2 regions of the Marinomonas sp. ABL3_031 genome follow, and region 1 is predicted to be linked to the other one. Evidence: riboswitches for the same ligand, from Rfam matches in the RefSeq annotation. Region 1 holds a riboswitch; the other holds the start of a gene.
The links. Region 1 has a riboswitch for FMN ahead of ACXAH2_RS13005 (DMT family transporter). Riboswitches for the same ligand answer to the same signal wherever they lie in the genome.

Region 2: linked by a shared signal. The riboswitch ahead of ACXAH2_RS10055 (6,7-dimethyl-8-ribityllumazine synthase) and the one ahead of ACXAH2_RS13005 (DMT family transporter) in region 1 are both predicted to bind FMN.

Annotation. Positions count from the first base shown of each region.
Region 1 is NZ_JBSWYU010000011.1:107,729-113,793, forward strand. Features, by position in the region: gene ACXAH2_RS12990 (lipoprotein N-acyltransferase Lnb domain-containing protein) at 1-1,204, shown strand, start outside; gene ACXAH2_RS12995 (hypothetical protein) at 1,281-1,466, opposite strand; gene rarD (EamA family transporter RarD) at 1,527-2,438, opposite strand; FMN riboswitch at 2,632-2,793, shown strand; gene ACXAH2_RS13005 (DMT family transporter) at 2,911-3,846, shown strand; gene ACXAH2_RS13010 (MFS transporter) at 4,044-5,246, shown strand; gene ACXAH2_RS13015 (FAD-dependent oxidoreductase) at 5,420-6,065, shown strand, end outside.
Region 2 is NZ_JBSWYU010000007.1:190,259-196,323, reverse strand. Features, by position in the region: gene ACXAH2_RS10075 (methyl-accepting chemotaxis protein) at 1-864, opposite strand, end outside; gene ACXAH2_RS10070 (methyl-accepting chemotaxis protein) at 1,269-3,245, opposite strand; gene rsmS (pleiotropic regulatory protein RsmS) at 3,434-3,583, shown strand; gene ACXAH2_RS10060 (DUF1304 domain-containing protein) at 3,619-3,975, shown strand; gene ACXAH2_RS10055 (6,7-dimethyl-8-ribityllumazine synthase) at 4,034-4,525, opposite strand; FMN riboswitch at 4,648-4,791, opposite strand; gene ACXAH2_RS10050 (MliC family protein) at 5,011-5,370, shown strand; gene cobJ (precorrin-3B C(17)-methyltransferase) at 5,489-6,065, shown strand, end outside.

The DNA.
Region 1 (6,065 bases):
AGAACAATTGCAGCAATATAATCTTGTGGAGCAACGTAATGTTATTGAGTACGAGCTTTTATTGGACGACTTTGATCGACAGCTTTTGCGTTTCCATATATGGGAGCTGAAAGACGTTGAGATGAAATATTTCTTCAATAAGTTTAATTGTGCCACGTTAACAAACAACCTTGTTGCTGTAGCAAATCCTGCTGTGCTTGAAGCTTCGGATAAATGGATTAGCCCTTTAGATGTTGTAAAAGCAAGTTATCGTAGCGACCTTCTTGCCTCACCAGTATTACGAGCATCAGATAGTTGGAAGATTCGTATGCTCAGTGATGCTCTTGATAAAAAAAACATTGATGCTGAAAAAGAGTTAGCTCGCTCCGCTAATCAAATATTGACAGAGGAGCAAAGATTTTTACTCTATTCTCTTGATGAAAGTATTCGTAATTTTGAACTAAGCGATTCTCAGGAACAAGCTCGTCGCTTAACAGATCAAGAACGATCTGAGTTGGCCTTGCGTTGGAATATCGAAGAGGATGCTGGACAGTTTATTGAATTGTCCTCATATAAAGACCCTCTCAAGCGCCCTGCAGATAGTCAATTAAATATTGCTTTTTTAGAGCGAGACGAACTGCTTTTACAATATATACCAACCTCTCATCAAGCTTCAGACGATCATAGAACCAGTTTTAGTGAATCAGAACTGGAGCTTCTTTCTTTTAAAGGAAGAGCTTCATTACAAACGGGAAAAATTGATTTAGATGAGTTGACCTTATATAAAATGGCTTCTTATATTCCCTATGATGTTTTCACTGGTGGACTTTCGAAGAAGTTTTCAGTGGGAATGAAGACAATAGAAGACGATCAACTTCAAGGTAAGAGAATGCCATACATCAGTGGCGGACTTGGAGTAAGCTTTGCTCTACATCAGGATTTATACTTGTATTCTATTTTAAATACCCAGTTGGAGGATGGGTGGAATTTAAGCATACGTCCTGAAATTGGTTTCTTCTTATATGAAATTTATTCCCTAAAAACTAGTTTTTCTTATTCAGAAGCCTTTCATCAAAGGGGGGCTGATAAGAGAGTGCAATACTTAAAAATAGATCAATCATGGTTCATAGATACAGACTATAGTTTTGTTTTCCATTATGAAAATCAGCGCGCAGCTGAAAATCAGAATGATCTTTATAGTCTTGAGCTAAGGCATTATTTTTAATTTGTCATGACACTTCTGGTTGGTCAATTAGGCTATCTATGTTCAGTAGGTATTGCGCGTTGAGCTAACTCAGTAGCTACGGATTCACAGCCTGTTGTAAACCTGGGATACCTTGGTTGCCAAAAATTCGATTTAACTCAATAACGTAAGGCCCCATTACCCATGCTGCTACGGTCACAAAAGGGGTTGGCATGTCTTGCCAGATTTTATCCGCTTCATAGGGCGTGTTAGCGGCAACTAAAGTGGAGGTCAGTCGCGGCAAAAATAAATTATTAAATGAGCCCTCTCGATAATAAAATAAAAGAGTCGATACTGCAGATATTTAAACTGGCTCAGCAGGATGCAGGGGGTTGCGACGAGACTTACGTAAGTGACGAACTGAGTCAAAGATTAAGGCACCTAATGCAGACCAGATAAGAATGAAAGTGATCAGTTTTTCGATGCTTAGAGGCTCCCCGTAGACGAAGACGGCAAGGAAAAACATGCCCGTTGGCCCTATGTATTGCATGAAGCCCAAGGTGGTCATGCTTACGCGATTAGCGGCTGCAGCAAAACACATGAGCGGTACCATGGTTACTGGGCCTGAAGCGAACAGTAACCAATTGGTTATGGCGTCATTCGCCAATAAGTTAGCGGTTGGTGAAGGGCTTTGCATTAGATAGATCGCGGCGATAGGTAACATAAGACCGGTTTCGACCGCCATGCCGGTAAAACTGTCGATGGCGATTTTTTTGCGCACCAAACCATAAATGCCAAAAGTAACGGCCAAAACTAAAGCAACCCAAGGTAATGAGCCAAATTGCACCACTTCAAATACCACAGCACAAAAGCACAGAACGATAGCAAGACGACGAATCGAGTCGAGTTTTTCTTTAAAGAAAATCACTCCTAGCATGATGCTAATCAGCGGGTTTATGTAATAGCCTAAACTGGCGCTGAGCATTTGATTGTGTTGCACGGCCCAAATGAAGGTGCCCCAGTTCACACCAATGAGAAGAGTTGAAAAGAGCAGGCCTAACATGGCGCGTTTGGACGTAATTGCCGCTTTTAAGGCGCTACCATACTTGAGAATAAGGATGAGGGCACAAACGAGTACACAGGACCAAATAACCCTATGAGCCAATACTTCTGGTGCTGGTACAAATGACATTTCTTTGAAGTAAATCGGTGCAATAGCCCATAAAAAGAAGGCCGTAAAGGCAAGCATCAGTCCGCTTTTTGAAGAGTTTGGCATATTGTTATTCCAATTCCTTATTTCTGGATAGGCGAGTGTAGCGGAATCTGAAGGACTTCCCTAGCCTTGTCTCAAGTATTTATGGAAATAATGAAAGAAGCATGAATTCGAAGCTTGTTTATAAGGTCGATAGAGAAGCCATATTGCCTATCTGGAGGGATAAGGTTAAAGTTGGCATGTAAATTTCGTAAACATCGAACTTCGGGGCGGGGCGGAATTCCCCACCGGCGGTGACTTTAAAAGTGTGACTTTTAAACAGCCCGCGAGCGCTTAAAATTCATCTTGGATTTTAAGGTCAGCAGATCTGGTGTGATTCCAGAGCCGACGGTTACAGTCCGGATGATAGAAGATCGACCAAGGCAAATGTGTCTCTATTCACTCGGGGCAGATTGGCTGTTGCATGCCTTGGCATGCGACATGGTATATTCGTTTTCATCACCCCTGTGCATCTTATATTTTGGAGAAAGCAAAGATGGCAGGAACATTCTTTATCATGATAGCGTGCTTTACTTGGGCACTGGATACTTTAATCCGATACCCCTTGCTAGGTGCTGGCTATTCCACCTTACAAATTGTTCTGATCGAACACCTTACCTTGATTCTATTTGTCGCACCCATGTTGTGGCGTTATCGTCATGTCTATCGTCATTTGTCTAGGGCAAGTTTGTGTTGCTTGTTTTTCATCGGCGGAATAGGTTCGGCAGTTGGTACTTTGGCCTTTACAGAAGCCTTCCAATATTTGAACCCTACTGTGGTGATTTTACTGCAAAAATTACAGCCTATTGTTGCTATATTGCTGGCATATTGGTTCTTAAAAGAACAAATTGAAGGAGGCTTTGTACGCTGGGCTGGCGTCATTCTCTTGGGTAGTTTTGTCATGATGTGGCCGGACCTTCGTCAATTAGGCGAGGTACAGTGGCATTATTCAAATGATCAAATGAGTATTGTCAAAGGTTATGGTTTTACGCTGGTGGCTGTTTGCGCTTGGGGAGCGGCAACGGTATGCGGAAAATACTTATCAAAGCAAAATGTACCGGCAAATGCCATTATGTCAGGGCGCTTTGTTGCCGGTTTGATGGTTTTAGCACCGTTAGCCTTTATGCAGACTGAAAGTTTAGTGGCGATGCAAATCACCGTTATGGGGCTAGTCATAGTGATGGCCTTACTAAGTGGTTTTATCGGTATGTGGTTTTACTATCAAGGCTTAAAAACCGTACCTGCACAGATGGCGACCTTGGCAGAATTGTCCTTCCCGGTATTTGCTGCGGTGATTAACTGGTACTTCTTGGAAATGGGATTAACGCTTTATCAGATCATTGGTGGGTTAATGTTGATCTTGGGGAATATTGGTTTACGTATCAAAGAGCTACGTAAAGCAGAGTTGAACACCTTGTCGCAAAGGGCTTAATATGCTCGGCCAAAGTTCAGCCAGTGGGCTGTGCTTTGGCTTGTATTTTCATTGTTTCTTTGCTCTAACGGCACCTTTCTTTATTTTTTGCAGGAATAATCTGTGCTTGTTTATCTTTTTAATCACACCTTGTAATAGAATAGCGCCAGCAATTTGAACAAAGGGTCAGGATTATTAGTGACTCGAAAGGATTATTCATGTCTCTCACTCAAACACCGCACAATGTATCCCAAACTCAATGGCTCGAAGTCATTTTACTTTGGGTTGCAGGTGTTTCTGCGGCCATGCAATTTGCCAAGTTTTCGGTGTCGTTTGACGCTTTGTTGGCGTACTACCAAAAAAGTGCGACCTTAACGGGTATGTCCTTATCGATTGTCGGTATTGCAGGGTTAATATTTGGTGTGTCTGCTGGCATGATTGCCAGTCGTTTTGGTTATTTACGGGTGTTAATTGGCGCCTTGTTACTGGGCGGTACCTTGTCTATGGTGCAATCAATGTTACCGTCATTTAATTTGTTGATGATGACCCGCTTGTTGGAAGGTTTCTCTCAATTAGGTGTGGTTGTGGCAGCGCCCACTTTGATTGCCAAATTCAGTGCGCCACAACATAAATCCTTGACTATGGGTATTTGGGGTACTTTCTTTGGGGTTGCTTTTGCTGTGTCTGGTGGTTTGGGTAAAAGTATTTTAGAAACTCATGGATTAAGTGCTTTGCTATTGGCTCATGGCATTTTCATCAGTGGCATAGGCATTATTTTGTTCTTCATATTAAGAAATAATCCGCTACTTATTTTACCGCCTGTGGTGGGGGATCAAGGCAGCATTATTGTTCAGATGATACGCATTTATAAAAATCCTCGAGCTCTACTGCCAAGCTTGGTGTTCTTGTTCTATACCTGTACCTTGGTATCTATTCTTACTTATGTTCCGGGGTTAATCCATGACCAAGCTCTGCATAAAAGTATGTTGGTCATATTGCCTCTATTGAGTACCAGCGGGACTTTTTTGGCGGGTGCCATTGCACAATATGTTATGCGGCCACAGCGTGTGGCTTTGTTGGCGTATTTAGGGGTAGCGCTGGCGGCAATGAGTTTATTGCTTGTTTCTCATAATCCTTGGTGGCTTTCCTTCATCATGGGTAGCTTGGTGCTTTGTCTGGGTATGATTCCTGGCGCTTCCTTGGCGATGATTCCCAACCTTGCTCGCAACGCTAAGGAACAAGCTGAGGGCTATGGCTTATTGGCGCAATTCGGTAATTTGGGAGCGACCATTGGACCACCTAGCTACGCGGCGCTGATGACTCTATTTGGTTTGTCTGGCATTGTTGGCCTGGTGCTCTTGATATGTTTCTGCGGCGTGCTGTTTAGCTTGCTTGCCGCACGTCTTAAGGTGATTAGGTAATATTTTTTTGTGTGACAGCATGCAGTAAGTCTGTCTATCTTACTGCTATCCTTGTTTTTATTCCCTTCTTTCTAATGCTTTTTCTATTATGCTGTAAGAAACTGGCTTTATTATCAGTCTAATAGTCAGCAACCCATTATGTTAAAGCGCCAATTGGTGTTATGAGGTATTGAATGAAAAAGATAGGATTGTTGTTACTGATTGCACTATTGGCGACGGGCTTTTTTTATTTTGATCTGCACCAGCTGTTGACGTTAACCGGATTGAAAGACGGTTTGGTACAATTTGAGGCTTGGCGAAATGATAGCCCCATTTTGGTTGGTGGTGGCTTTTTGCTGTTGTATGTCTTAGTCACCGCCTTATCATTGCCCGGCGCGGCAATTATGACCCTAGCGGCCGGTGCTTTATTTGGATTAGGGTGGGGGTTATTCATTGTTTCTTTTGCCAGCTCCATTGGTGCCACCTTGGCTTTCTTGGTATCACGTTACTTGTTACAGGCGTCGGTACAATCTAAATTCGGTGACCGTCTTGCAGCCATTAATCAAGGTATTGAAAAAGAAGGCGCGTTTTATCTATTTACCTTGCGCTTAGTGCCTGTTTTCCCTTTTTTCTTGATTAACCTCTTGATGGGGTTAACCCGAATTCGTGCTTTCACATTTTACTGGGTCAGTCAGCTTGGCATGTTGGCGGGTACGCTAGTGTACGTCAATGCTGGTACGCAACTTGGTCAAATTGATAGCTTGTCAGGTATTTTATCGCCCTCCTTGTTGTTGTCTTTCGTTTTATTAGGGGTGTTTCCTTTAGCATCAAAGAAAATTC
Region 2 (6,065 bases), on a different contig from region 1:
ACCATCGGAAACAATGTCTAATTGATTGGTTAATCGAGAAGATGCTTGCAATATATTTTCTACGGTCGATTGTAATTTATCACGCATTAAGGCCAATGAGCCAAGAATGCTTTTGTTGTATGGGGTGTTGATTTGGATGGTAAGGTCGCCTTGAGCGATTTCAGATAAAAGGTTCGCTGCTTCATGAGGTTCTCCTCCAAGGGATTTGTGTAGGCTACGTTCTATTAAAAAGGCTACTAAGCAGCTGATAATAATAGCAATTATGGTGAAACTGAGCATGAGTTCCTGAAAGTTACCTGCTACTGCTCTGGCTTTTGGGGTTTCTGATTGGTTGATTCGTTCTTGGTAATCAATAAATTGATTTATATTGGCTAGCCAGTCGATAAAGGCAGGACGTAATTCTTTTAATACTAATTCACTGATATCTTGCCCATTTGTTCTTTCTTCAATAGCACGTTCAATCAAAGGTTGAGTGTGACGATGAATGTCTTCAATTTTATTTAATATTTGTCGCTCTATATCGGTAAACACTACGCCACTAAGGATCATTTGGTTGATGTCCTGATACGATTTTTGATAATCATTTGCTAACGCTTTAATTTCATCAGAAAACTGCTTAATTCTATCTATAGAAGGAGCAATAGCGATATCACGAATGGCAATTGCTCTGTCATGGACACTACCACGAAAGTTGATCGCATGGCGTTGTTTGACGGAATTAATGTCGGTCACTTCGGCAAGGGTATGATCTATATAGTTTACTTTTTGGATACCCATTCCGGTGAGAATGACCATAAGAAAAAGAAGACAGCCAAATCCTATGAGTAGACGTTTACGAATTGATATTTGTACTAAGAATGACATAAGGGTCCTTCAGCTCAATGATGCTTTCCATATTAACTATTATTGTAAGCAAGTGTAACTTTAAATTTAAAATTGTAAACTTAATATTCCTTTGAAAATGGTTAATGTTTCATGATCAGATAGATTAAATCGCCATTTTAAATATCTTTATGGTGTTGTAATGAGAATCTATTTTGATTATTTGATCTTTTGTTTATTGTTCGTAAATGCAGATAAAAAGTGCACTATTTATGATCGAGTGGGTGGTGAGGGATCAACTACCTACAAGCGGTATTCTAAGGTCGCCAAATGACTAGAGTATTACCATGAGCTATAAGCGGTTGATCGAAGAGCGATACCAGATTCACATCTGTCTGAGTGAACATTTAAGTTATAGAGAGATTGGCAGACGATAATTTGTGTGTCTATTGAGTTCTAAATTGACCAACTAGCTGTGCCTGTTGTTCTGCAAGTTCTGTCATGAGTTGACTGCTTTGCTGGCCTTTTAAGGCTTCTGATGCCGCATTGCTGGTATTGTCTGAAATATCGTGAATGCTTTTGTTGATATCCTGTGCAACCAGAGATTGTTCTTCAGTGGCTGTAGCAATTTGCAGGCCTATATCTCTGATTTCAGACATCATATTACGTAATTTCTCTAAACTGTTACCAACGTCAGTTGCTTCAGACATACTTGAATGTGCGTTTTGACGACATTTCTCCATGCTGTTAACGGTTTGAGTAACCGCCTGCTGCAGTTGTTGGATAACGGTTTGAATTTCTTCTGTTGACTCATGTGTGCGGGTGGCTAGGGTTCGAACTTCGTCTGCAACAACCGCAAATCCTCTCCCTTGCTCACCGGCGCGGGCGGCTTCAATAGCAGCATTTAATGCTAATAAATTGGTTTGTTCAGCGATACCTTGAATCACGATAAGAATTTGATCGATATTCTGAGAATGGTTGCTAACTTTACTTACCAATTCGTCTGAATGTTCAAGTTGAGAGACTAATTGGGACATTTCTTTTAAGTTATGCGTCATTTTATCATAGCTTTGTCTAGCCCAATCATCTACTGTTTCTATTTTCTCCAAACTGTCTTCGGTATTTTTCGATACTTGTTGAACGGTTGCAGCCATTTGTGTCATGGCGGATGCTACGCTAGTAGTTTTGTCATTTTGAATAAGCATAATTTGCTGGGAAGATTTGGCAATGCTGTTGGTCTGGTGGGAGGCTTGCCCAACTTTATCCGAGGCTGCTCTGACTTCTGTAATAACTTCTTTTAGGTGGCTAATTAGATCATTCACCCAACCAGAAAGGTCGCCAAATTCATCTTTAGTGGTTAAGTTGATGCGTTGAGTAAAATCACCTTTTGCGACAATTCCTAATACTTTCATCACTTCAGCGAGAGGGCGTTTGATGCTTCGACTGACCCAGGTGATGATCAAGATAGCGATTAAAATAGATAATATTGCGGCGATCACTGTGATATTGACGGCAACGGTTGATGCTTGAAATGCTTGATCTTTTGCCTGATTTCGCACCTGAGCAACTTGTTGCTGAAGTGAGTTGGATAAGGTTTTCATTTGTTGTATTTTAGCTAATAAGTCTGCCGCTGCTGTTTCTGATTCTTTCGCAAGCAAACCGATCTTGTAATGTATTGCTAATACGCCATTGTCATCATAATAATTGGCAAGCAGTTCATTGATGGCTTCTGATATTGCTTCGTCGTTAATCGTGGGTAATATGTCTTTTATGCGATTTAAACCTTTATCCATGACATCACGCATAAAATCTAATTCTTCTAAATCTATTATATTGAAATAATCTGAAGAAGTATCCAAGAGTGTTTTCATTTGGGAGTCTGCATAGGTTAAAGCAAACTCTTGCTCACCTGATGTGGCGTCTTCTTTCACAGCGGCAATATCTTCAGCAACAAACTTTAATGTATCTAACCAGTTTAGTTTCATATCTGGAAGTTGCTGTTTATATACAAGAGATTGTTTGTGAGTACTAATAGACTGCTCTGCGATTTTAAATAATTCCATTGACCGATTGCGAAAGTCTTCTAATATTTGGGGCATGTCGGATTGAGTATCTACCGTTTTTTCTAAGCTGGTTAAACGAATAATAAAGGCTTGTTTAGCTTGTGAATATCGTTCAACTGGTGCGTCTAGAGCTTGCTCTGATTTAGTGACTAGGGCGCTGAGTACAGCGATATCTGCTAATGATAATTGATCACTTAGTTGTGTGGTTTCATCAGAAATGTTGGCGACATACCCAGTCACCGTATTTAAATGAGATTTCATGCTAGCTAGGCCAACAAGTCCGGTTCCGGCTATGAGAATCAGTAATGCCAATAGAACGCCAAATCCAATTAACAACCTCTGGATTACTGATAAACTCATAATTAACACCATCTACAAAGAAATAAAATTCAATTAGAAATCAAAAATTAATACATAAAAATATCATGCTAAACTTGCTGGCTATTGGTCCAATTTAAGGATTTTTTTAGACCATTCATGCCTAGGTTTGTCTAAGTTTGAGATTTTTACTGGGATTTTAGATTAAGAAAAAAAGAGCGAGTAAAGTAATGAGTTTAGAGAAGGCCCCAGATCATGTCAAATTGGCAGTGGATTTAATTGAGTTATTAGAAACGAATCAAATAGCGCGTGATGTGGCAATTGAAGCATTAAGATTAGTTTTGAAAGACTTTGAAAATAAATTGAGTACAGAAGAATAACTTGTACCAATGAACCCTGTTGGCAAGGAGGATATATGGCAATTATTACAATGACTTTGGTGGCCGCCGTGGCCTTGCTGCACTTTTATATATTGTATTTGGAAATGTTTTGTTGGACTACTTCAAAAGGGCGGAAAGCGTTTGGCCTAACCGAAGAGTTTGCAGAGGCCAGTAAGGTGTTAGCAGCGAATCAAGGTTTATACAACGGCTTCTTAGGCGCTGGCTTGTTATGGGGATTGTGGCTAGGCGAAACGGGTCAGTCTATCGTGATCTTTTTTCTGCTTTGTGTTTTTGTGGCGGGTCTTTACGGTGGTATGACATCCAGCAAAAAGATTCTCTTTATTCAGGCAGTGCCGAGTGCCATTAGTTTTCTGGCGGTAACTCTTCTGTAAAGGGAAGCGTCCCATCCTTACAGGCGGGACGCTGATGTTTTAGCCTTTACGTAAATAATTACGCTAGTGCTTTGGCGCTTTCCGTTAGGCGAATGGCTTGGTCACAAGCATTTGCTAACTCAGTGCCTTTTTTCACAAAGTGACGGCTAAAGTAGTTCTTGTGCTCTTCATGTTCATGAAAGTTGTGCGGGGTTAACACGGCTGTTAGCACAGGCACTTCTGTTTCTAATTGCACTTGCATCAACGCGCTGCATACCGTCTGTGCGACAAAGTCGTGACGATAAATACCACCATCGACCACTAAAGCGGTACCGGCAATCGCTGCGTATTGACCACTTTTTGCCAATAACTTGGCTTGCAGTGGAATTTCATAGGCGCCGGGCACAGGAATAAGATCGATGAGATCTTTGTTATAACCACGTGCAACCAACTCTTCACAAAAAGCGTTGGCACAGTTCATCACAATCTCTTCGTGCCAAGCAGCATGAAGAATCGCAATGCGTTTGTTAGCTGGATTGAAATCAAATTGATTCGTTGAGCTCTGATTCATTTTTGTATCCTAATATAAGCGAAATGTGAATCAGGGCGAACGGGCAGGCAAAAACACCGAATAATCACGGAATACCAAAATAGGGTTTCACCAAGCGGTGATACCTGTTGCGGTTTTGTCTGACACGCTCTCTATCATCCGGACTATAACCGTCGGCTCTGGAGTTACACCAGATCTGCTGACCCTAATCATTTGATTAGGCGCTCGCGGGCTTAGACTGAGTCTTTACCGCCGGTGGGGAATTTCACCCCGCCCCGAGAACGAAATCGGAATATCTCCGATCTGTAAAATATACGTGTAGAAAGAAAGACTTGTCAAAGTCTATTTGAAAATTTATTAGGCTTATCAGAGGTTTGTCACCTAATGACACATTTATGTCGTATTGGTAACAAAAGTTAACTTTTTAGACCACTACGTTCACTTCACATAGAGTGGAAATACCTTATATTTAACAACTGGGTTTACACAAGAATGGAGTCTTTGTTATGTTATTTTCTCAACGTCCTTTGACAAAAAGTTTATCCATACTTGTTTGTTCCTTCCTGACTGCTTGTAGCAATATCGATCCACACACTCAGTCTGACGATGTTTCCATTGAAATCGAAAATCAAACCAATCTGGTGATTTATCGTTGTGAGCAGGACGAGTTACTCGCTTATTTTCATGGCAATCGAGCCGAATTAATATGGCAAGAAAAAAGTTATTATTTAACTCAAGCTGTCAGTGCTTCCGGTGTTAGTTACCTGGGTAAATCTGTGTCTTTTTGGGCGTATAATCAAGACGCTAGGTTGGAGCTGGACGCGGGTGATAAAGTTAATTGTCGCCTTGTTAAAGTAGAATCTTAATCTTGCCTGAGAATCCTTCACTTTCATTGCCAGTGTTTTCATCCCGTCAATTCATTAATCCGTGTACAATAGCCGCCAATAAAGCCGTTTTGGTAAATTATTGAGTATCAGAGATTAGATGAGTAAATTATTTGTGATGGGCATGGGACCAGGTGACTTAGGTTTGGTCGCACCTAATGCAACCCGTGCTCTGGCAGCTTGTTCTGACTGGGTAGGTTATGGCTATTACCTTAACTTACTAGGTGAATTGAGTGAGGGTAAAGCCTTCCATGATTTGCCCCTTGGAGAAGAAATAGGGCGCGCTCGCTTGGCTTTGTCGTTAGCCGCTGAAGGGAAAACAACGGCACTGATTTCCAGCGGCGACATTGGTATCTACGCCATGGCAACCTTGGTTTTTGAATTGCTGGATCAGCAATTACAGGGCAAAGAGTCGCATCCTGAATGGCTAAAGGTAGACATTGAAGTGATTCCCGGCATTTCAGCTATGCAAGCTGGCGCAAGCCGTGTTGGTGCCATGCTAGGTCACGACTTTTGTACCATTTCTTTATCGGACTTATTAACCCCTTGGGAAACCATAGATAAGCGCTTGCATGCCTGCGGTGCTGGGGACTTTGTCGTGTCTTTTTACAACCCTGTGTCCAAAAAACGAGACTGGCAGCTTAATCATGCACGTGATGTTTTGTTGCAATATCGTC